Piscinibacter gummiphilus: one gene and its partner. The protein of the gene in region 1 interacts with the protein of each later gene in a pairwise test. Links are inferred from orthologs where the notes say so. Each region holds a gene or a part of one and is shown on either strand. Other genes may lie near its edges.

Region 1 (2,829 bases):
CCGAGGGGCGCCCGGAGAAGCTCGTCATGAGCTTCCACGGCATCCCGAAGCGCAGCATCACGCTCGGCGACCCGTACCACGGCGAGTGCCTGCGCACCGCCCACCTGCTGGCCGAACGCCTGGGCATCTCGGCGAACGACTACGTGGTGACCTTCCAGAGCCGCCTCGGCCGCGCCGAGTGGCTGCAGCCCTACACCGAACCCACGCTCGCGAACCTCGCGCGCCAGGGCGTGCGCCGGGTCGACGTGGTGTGCCCGGGCTTCACCAGCGACAACCTCGAGACCCTCGAGGAGATCAACCAGGAGGCCCGCGAGGCCTTCCTGCACGCCGGGGGCACCACGTTCGGGTACATCCCCTGCCTGAACGACCGGACCGACTGGGTGCGCGCACTGACGGCCCTGGCCGAGCGCCACCTGCAGGGCTGGGACACCCGCCCCGCCCCCGCGCCCGAAACCCCGCTGCAGCGCCTGCCGCGCGCAGCCGACCGGGACACCCGCGCCTGACCATGAGCCACCCCGACCCGAAGGCCTCCGCCGGCGTCCGCCTCGACAAGTGGCTGTGGGCCGCCCGTTTCTACAAGACGCGCAGCCTGGCCACGGAAGAGATCGGCAAGGGCCGGGTCCAGGTCAACGACCTGGATGCCAAGCCGTCGCGCGAGGTGCGCCTGGGCGACCGCATCGACGTGCGGCAGGGCCCGGTCGTGCGCACCATCGTCGTCAAGGGCCTGAGCCACCAGCGCGGGCCCGCCCCCGTCGCCCAGGCGCTCTACGAGGAAACGCCCGAGAGCGTGGTCCGGCGCGAACAGGCGGCCCAGCGGCAGCGGGAGGCACCGGAACCCTCGCTGTCCATCGAACAGGGGCGTCCCACCAAACGCGACCGCCGCCAGTTGGCGGACTGGAACCGCTGGAGCGCCAGCAAGGAATAGCGTTTGCCTCGAGGGTGGCGCGCGCGAATACGCCCTTCCCGGCCGGTCCGCAAGGCACCGAAAAAATTCCCACATTCCCCTCTTGAAACCGCTCGGGCCGGTCCCAGATGCGGACGAGTCGTAGAGGTCTCCACATGCAGAATCCCGAAAATCCCATGGAAAATCAAGACGTTGGCGCCACTCCCGCGCCCGAGGCGACGGTCGAGTCGGCCGTGCCCGACGCGGAAACCCGCCTGGCCGAAATGTCCGACGCCTACCTGCGCGCCAAGGCCGAGGGTGAAAACATCCGCCGCCGCGCCGAGGAAGAGGTCGCCAAGGCCCGCAAGTTCGCGGTCGAAGGGTTCGCCGACAGCCTGCTGCCCGTGAAGGACAGCCTCGAGGCCGCCATCGCGATCCAGGCCGCCACGCCGGAGCAGCTGCTCGAAGGCGTGCACGCCACGCTGCGCCAGCTGTCGGCCGCGCTCGAACGCAACAAGGTGCTCGAGATCGCCCCGCCCGCCGGCACCAAGTTCGATCCGCACCAGCACCAGGCCATCAGCGTGGTCCCCGCCGAGCAGGACGCCAACACCGTGGTCACCGTGCTGCAGAAGGGCTACCTGATCGCCGACCGCGTGCTGCGCCCGGCCCTGGTCACGGTGTCCGCACCCAAGTAAGTCAAGAACGTAGGGAAAGGCGGTCGTCCACAAGCACGGCCCCTTGAAAACAGCCGGGTTATCCACACCTCGGACTCATCAGATTTCAAAGTTAGCAGGAGCGAAAAAATGGGAAAAATCATCGGCATCGACCTCGGCACCACCAACTCGTGCGTGGCGATCATGGAAGGCAACACCACGCGTGTGATCGAGAACAGTGAAGGTACCCGCACCACGCCGTCGATCATCGCGTACCAGGAAGACGGCGAGATCCTCGTCGGCGCCTCGGCCAAGCGCCAGGCCGTCACGAACCCGAAGAACACGCTGTACGCGGTGAAGCGCCTCATCGGCCGCAAGTTCACCGAGAAGGAAGTGCAGAAGGACATCGACCTGATGCCCTACACCATCGCCGCCGCCGACAACGGCGACGCCTGGGTGGAAGTGCGCGGCCAGAAGCTCGCCCCGCCGCAGGTCAGCGCCGAAGTGCTGCGCAAGATGAAGAAGACCGCCGAGGACTACCTCGGGGAAGCCGTGACCGAAGCCGTGATCACGGTGCCGGCGTACTTCAACGACGCCCAGCGCCAGGCCACGAAGGACGCGGGCCGCATCGCCGGCCTCGACGTCAAGCGCATCATCAACGAACCCACCGCCGCGGCGCTGGCGTTCGGCCTCGACAAGAACGAGAAGGGCGACCGCAAGATCGCCGTGTACGACCTCGGCGGCGGCACGTTCGACGTGTCCATCATCGAGATCGCCGACGTCGACGGCGAGAAGCAATTCGAAGTGCTGTCCACCAACGGCGACACGTTCCTGGGCGGCGAAGACTTCGACCAGCGCGTGATCGACTACATCATCGCCGAGTTCAAGAAGGAACAGGGCGTCGACCTGAGCAAGGACGTGCTGGCCCTGCAGCGCCTGAAGGAAGCCGCCGAGAAGGCCAAGATCGAGCTGTCGAACAGCGCGCAGACCGACATCAACCTGCCGTACGTGACGGCCGACGCCTCCGGTCCGAAGCACCTGAACATCAAGCTGACCCGCGCGAAGCTCGAGTCGCTGGTGGACGAGCTCATCGAGCGCACCATCGCCCCGTGCCGCACGGCCATCAAGGACGCCGGCATCTCGGCCGCCGACATCGACGACGTGATCCTCGTCGGTGGCATGAGCCGCATGCCCAAGGTCCAGGAGAAGGTCAAGGAGTTCTTCGGCAAGGAGCCGCGCAAGGACGTCAACCCGGACGAAGCCGTCGCCGTGGGCGCGGCCATCCAGGGCCAG
Region 2 (5,505 bases), 2.5 Mb from region 1 along the record:
AGGACTTGGTGAGAACCGCCAACTGCCCACGCGCAGGGGCCGTGAGTTCCATTGTTAGTGAGAAAAATTCCAAACTCACTGAGAACCGACAGAGGGTCCCGCTGCAAACCCAGCACTTGAACCCACCCCATCCGGCCCAACTTCAGCAAGCTCTGGCCCGAAGCCAGCAGCCCGGGTCTTGCCAGCCGACCTCGGCTCCCTATAATCCGCTCTGCTAGCACTCGACCCGGTCGAGTGCCAACAGTGGTCCGAACCCCATCGATGCGGACTGCTGGAGATTCGTCAGTGATCGCCAACTAGCGATTTCTGCCCCGCAGAAGTTCGATACCGAGTCATCAAGGAGATGCTATGAAACTTCGTCCGTTGCACGACCGCGTGGTCGTCAAGCGCCTGGAACAAGAAACCAAGACCGCTTCCGGCATCGTGATCCCCGACGCCGCCGCTGAAAAGCCGGACCAGGGTGAAGTCATCGCCATCGGCACCGGCAAGCGCAACGACAAGGGCGAATTCGTCGCCCTGAGCGTCAAGGTCGGTGACCGCGTGCTGTTCGGCAAGTACAGCGGCCAGACCGTCAAGGTCGACGGCGACGAGCTGCTCGTGATGCGCGAAGAAGACCTCTTCGCCGTCGTCGAGAAGTAATCCCCCGCCCCCACAGAATTCGGAGAAATCAACATGGCAGCAAAAGACGTTGTCTTCGGCGGCGAAGCCCGCGCACGCATGGTCGAGGGCGTGAACATCCTCGCCAACGCCGTCAAGGTGACCCTGGGCCCGAAGGGCCGCAACGTGGTGCTCGAGCGTTCGTTCGGCGCCCCCACCGTCACGAAGGACGGTGTGTCGGTCGCGAAGGAAGTCGAGCTCAAGGACAAGCTCCAGAACATGGGCGCCCAGATGGTCAAGGAAGTCGCTTCCAAGACCAGCGACAACGCCGGTGACGGCACCACGACCGCCACGGTGCTGGCTCAAGCCATCGTCCGCGAAGGCATGAAGTACGTGGCCGCCGGCATGAACCCGATGGACCTGAAGCGCGGCATCGACAAGGCCGTCACGGCCCTGGTCGCCGAGCTGAAGAAGGCCTCGAAGGCCACCACCACGTCGAAGGAAATCGCTCAAGTCGGCTCGATCTCGGCCAACAGCGATGAATCCATCGGCAAGATCATCGCCGACGCGATGGACAAGGTGGGCAAGGAAGGCGTGATCACCGTCGAAGACGGCAAGTCGCTCGACAGCGAACTCGACGTCGTCGAAGGCATGCAGTTCGATCGCGGCTACCTGTCGCCGTACTTCATCAACAACCCGGAAAAGCAATCGGCGCTGCTGGACAACCCGTTTGTCCTGCTCTTCGACAAGAAGATCAGCAACATCCGTGACCTGCTGCCGGTGCTGGAGCAAGTGGCCAAGGCCGGCCGTCCGCTGCTGATCATCGCTGAAGAAGTCGAAGGCGAAGCGCTGGCGACCCTGGTGGTCAACACGATCCGCGGCATCCTGAAGGTTGTCGCCGTCAAGGCCCCTGGCTTCGGCGACCGCCGCAAGGCCATGCTCGAAGACATCGCCATCCTGACGGGCGGCAAGGTCATCGCCGAAGAAGTCGGCCTGACCCTCGAGAAGGTCACGCTGGCCGACCTCGGCCAGGCCAAGCGCGTCGAAGTGGGCAAGGAAAACACCACGATCATCGACGGTGCCGGCGCTGCTGCCGACATCGAAGCCCGCGTCAAGCAAGTGCGCGTGCAGATCGAGGAAGCCACGAGCGACTACGACCGTGAGAAGCTGCAAGAGCGCGTGGCCAAGCTGGCCGGCGGTGTTGCCGTGATCAAGGTCGGCGCTGCCACCGAAGTCGAAATGAAGGAAAAGAAGGCCCGCGTCGAAGACGCCCTGCACGCCACGCGTGCGGCGGTGGAAGAAGGCATCGTGGCCGGTGGTGGCGTGGCCCTGCTGCGCGCCAAGCAATCGGCTGGCGCCATCAAGGGTGACAACCCCGACCAGGAAGCCGGCATCAAGCTGGTCCTGCGCGCCATCGAAGCACCGCTGCGCGAGATCGTCGCCAACGCCGGTGGCGAAGCCAGCGTGGTCGTCAATGCCGTCCTGGGCGGCAAGGGCAACTACGGCTTCAACGCCGCCAACGACACGTACGGCGACATGATCGAAATGGGCATCCTGGATCCCACGAAGGTCACCCGCACGGCCCTGCAGAACGCGGCTTCGGTCGCTTCGCTGATGCTGACCACGGAAGCCATGGTCGCCGAGTCCCCGAAGGACGACGCTCCGGCCGCCGGCGGCATGGGCGGTGGCATGGGTGGCATGGGCGGCATGGGCATGGACATGTGATGTCCCGGCCGGACCCCTCCGGTCCGGCCAGTTGCCTCGCGCACATCGAAAAGGGCTGCTTCGGCAGCCCTTTTTTACGGGCCGAACACGGCGCATTTCGTCACCAACGCCTTTTTGCCACCGCCGCATAATGGCGTCGATGGCGACCGTAGTCCCCCCCCTGCTCCAATCCTTCGTCGACGCCGAACTCGGCCAGTCGGCCGACCTGATCGCCCGCACGCTCGCGACCATCCAGAGCCAGCTGCGCCAATCCGGCGACGGCATGCTGGCCGCAGCCGAGCGCCAGCACCACTTCGACCTCGCCCAGGCCCTGGCCCAGCACCAGGTCACGTTCCAGCGCCGCTTCGTCGACGCACTGCGCGATGCGGTCGTCGCGGAACTGAACCCCACGGACGACACCGCCAGCGGCATGTCCCTGGCCTCCAGCGGGCTGGGCGGCCTGCACCTGATGGACGAGACGCGGGTCGAGTCCGAGATCGGGCTCTCGCGCGCCATCCAGGAGATCGACACCGCCGCCGAATGGGAGCTGCGCGAACTGCAGACGTTCACGTCCACGCTGCGCGGCCAGGAACACGTCACCGCCGAGTCGAACCCGATGCGCCCCCGCGTCTACGCGAAGGCGCTGGCGGAGGCCTCGGAGGCCCTGCCCGTCCTGCCGGTGCAGCAGGCGCTGCTGCTGCGCCTGTCGGCCACGGCCATCGCCCCGCTGCTGAAGAAGGCCTGGGCCGCGGCCTCGTCGAGGCTGGAGCGCAAGGGGGTCACGCCCAGCATCTACCGCACCGTCGTGTTCGCCCCCGGCGTGGGCGTCAAGGCCCCGCCCGAGGTCAACGTGACCCAGCCCGGCGCGCTCGAAGCCCTTCGCCGCACGATGCCCGAAGGCCCGGCCACCACGGCGGCGCCCGGTGAACTCGACAACGCGCTGTCGCGGGTCGAGGCACTGCTGAGCCGCATGCCCACGGTGTCCGGCACCACGGCGCCGGCGCCGAAGCTGCTGGAGCACCGCGCATCGCTGCTGGCCAACACCGGCGCGTCGGTCGAGCGCCAGATCATCGAGCTGATCGCCCGCCTGTTCGAGGTGATCGTGTCCGACCCCGGGCTGAACCCCGTGCTGCGCTCGCAGCTGGGCCGGCTGCAGGTGCCGGCGCTGCGCATCGCGCTGAACGACCCCGACATGCTCGACCGCCACGAGCACCCGGTGTGGGTGTTCATGGCCCGCATCGTGAACGCCGCGTCCAGCTACCCGAACCCGGGCGACCCCCGCCTCGTGTCGCTGCTCGGGTGCACCGACAGCCTGATCGGCGACCTCACCGCCCGCCCGCGCCAGGACGCCGAGCAGTACGTGCGCGCGCTGTCCCAGCTCGACGCCTTCCTCGACGACCAGTTGCACCAGCAGCAGGACGCCGCCCGCTCGGCCATCGAGACGCTGCTGCGCGCGGAGCAGTCCGACCAGCTGCAACAGCAGATCTCGGCGCGCCTGTCGGAGCAGCTCGCGCCGGTGCGCACCACCCCGGTCATCCGCCGCTTCATCACGGGCGCCTGGGCCAAGGTGCTCGCCACGTCGATGCTGCAGCACGGCGACACGTCCGACATCACCTCCGGCTACGTGAAGGTGCTCGACGAACTCGTCTGGAGCCTCCAGCCGCCCGACCAGCCCCAGAGCCGCCAGCGGCTGCTGGCCGTGCTGCCCGGCATGCTGCAGAAGCTGCGCGCCGGCATGGCCGCCATCGACCTGCCCGCCGCCGAACGCCAGGCCGTGCTCGACGACCTCGTCACCGTGCACACCGAGGCGCTGCGCCCCGGCCCGCGTGCGGGTGCCACGCCGGAAGCGGCGCTGACGCCGGAAGAAATCGTGCGCCGCCTGCGCGAGGAAGTGACGGCACCGGATGACGACGGCCCGGGCTTCGGCGACTCGCTGATCGACCTGGCCTCCATGGACACGGTGCCCGCGGCGCTGATGACCGAGACCTCGCCGGTCTCCAAGGAAGACCCGGCCGACTGGGTGACCCAGGTGTCGCCAGGCACGCGCCAGCGCATCTTCCTGAACGGCCGCTGGACGCAGGCCCAGCTGCTGTGGCGCAGCCCGCGCGGCACGTACTTCGTCTACGCCGGCGAGGCGGCGGGCCGCACGCACTCCGTCACCCAGCGTGCGCTGGAGCGGCTGCGCAAGGCCGACCTCGTCGAGGACATCAGCGCGAACGCGCTGGTGCAGCGCGCCGTCGACGCCCTGTTGCGCCGCATCGACACGCCGGGCGCCTGAGCGCCGCCGGTCAGCGCGCCAGCGCCGTCTCGATCTCGGCCGCGATGCGGCCGGGCATCTCGTGCACGATCCAGTGGGTGGCGCCCGGGATGCGCACCACGGTGAGGTCGGGCACGAAGGCCTCGAGCCCGTCGAGCAGCGACGGCGGCAGCGCGCGGTCGGCCTCGCCCCACACCACGTGCACCGGCACCCGGATCGTCACGGCCTCGGGCGGGAACACCACGCTGCGCACTGCCGAGTCGGGCCCGGTGGGGGGGCGCAGCGGCGACGCCCGGTAGTAGTTCACCGGTCCTGTCAGCCCGACCGACCACACGGCGCGGTACTGCGCACGGACCTCGTCGGTGAGCCAGCCACCGCCCGGGTGGTCCGGGTCGGTGGCCCCGCTGCGGTCGAACAGGTGCCACAGCATCGCGAAATCGTCGGCGGCGAGCCGGTCTTCCGAACCCGGCTCGTTGAAGTCGTTCATGTAGGCGCTGGCCGCCTGCTGCACGGGGTTGCCCAGCAACTCACGCAGGAACACCGCGGGGTGCGGCGAATTGACGATGAACAGGCGCTCGACGAGGGCCGGGAACGCGGCGGTGAAGGTCCAGGCGACCGCACCACCCCAGTCGTGCGCGACCAGTGCGGCGAGCCGGCCTCCGAAGGCCCCGACGAGGGCCCGGATGTCGCCGATCAGGTGCTTGGCCCGGTAAGGCTCCACGCCGGCCGGGGTCGACGAGCGCTCGTAGCCCCGCAGATTCGGCGCCACGCAGCGGTAGCGGCCGGCGAAGTGTTCCAGCAGCGGGTCCCAGACGAACGCCGCCTCGGGGAAACCGTGCAGGAACATCAGCACCGGTGCGTCCTCCGGGCCGGTCACCCGGCAGCTGAGGGTGATGCCGTGGGGCAACGTGATGTCCTGGACGGTGATGGTCATGGCGTCGGGGTTT

The links. Proteins that work in one complex are often made in the same cells at the same time.
Region 2: the proteins of grpE (region 1) and groL interact in binary tests that used the Escherichia coli proteins (3 or more experiments, as listed by UniProt). The link is inferred for Piscinibacter gummiphilus from one-to-one orthologs.

What each region holds. Positions count from the first base shown.
Region 1 is NZ_CP015118.1:3,007,317-3,010,145, reverse strand. It holds grpE (nucleotide exchange factor GrpE), read left to right. Parts: upstream 1-1,080; coding sequence 1,081-1,578; downstream 1,579-2,829. Other genes in the region: dnaK (molecular chaperone DnaK), read left to right, coding at 1,687-2,829; A4W93_RS13465 (RNA-binding S4 domain-containing protein), read left to right, coding at 506-925; hemH (ferrochelatase), read left to right, coding at 1-503. UniProt on the Escherichia coli protein: Participates actively in the response to hyperosmotic and heat shock by preventing the aggregation of stress-denatured proteins, in association with DnaK and GrpE. It is the nucleotide exchange factor for DnaK and may function as a thermosensor.
Region 2 is NZ_CP015118.1:5,500,583-5,506,087, forward strand. What follows is about bases 1-2,997. They hold groL (chaperonin GroEL), read left to right. Parts: upstream 1-672; coding sequence 673-2,322; downstream 2,323-2,997. Other genes in these bases: groES (co-chaperone GroES), read left to right, coding at 349-639; A4W93_RS25140 (DUF1631 family protein), read left to right, coding at 2,462-2,997. Also shown: more of A4W93_RS25140, read left to right, coding at 2,998-4,579; A4W93_RS25145 (alpha/beta fold hydrolase), read right to left, coding at 4,590-5,492; yihA (ribosome biogenesis GTP-binding protein YihA/YsxC), read right to left, coding at 5,489-5,505.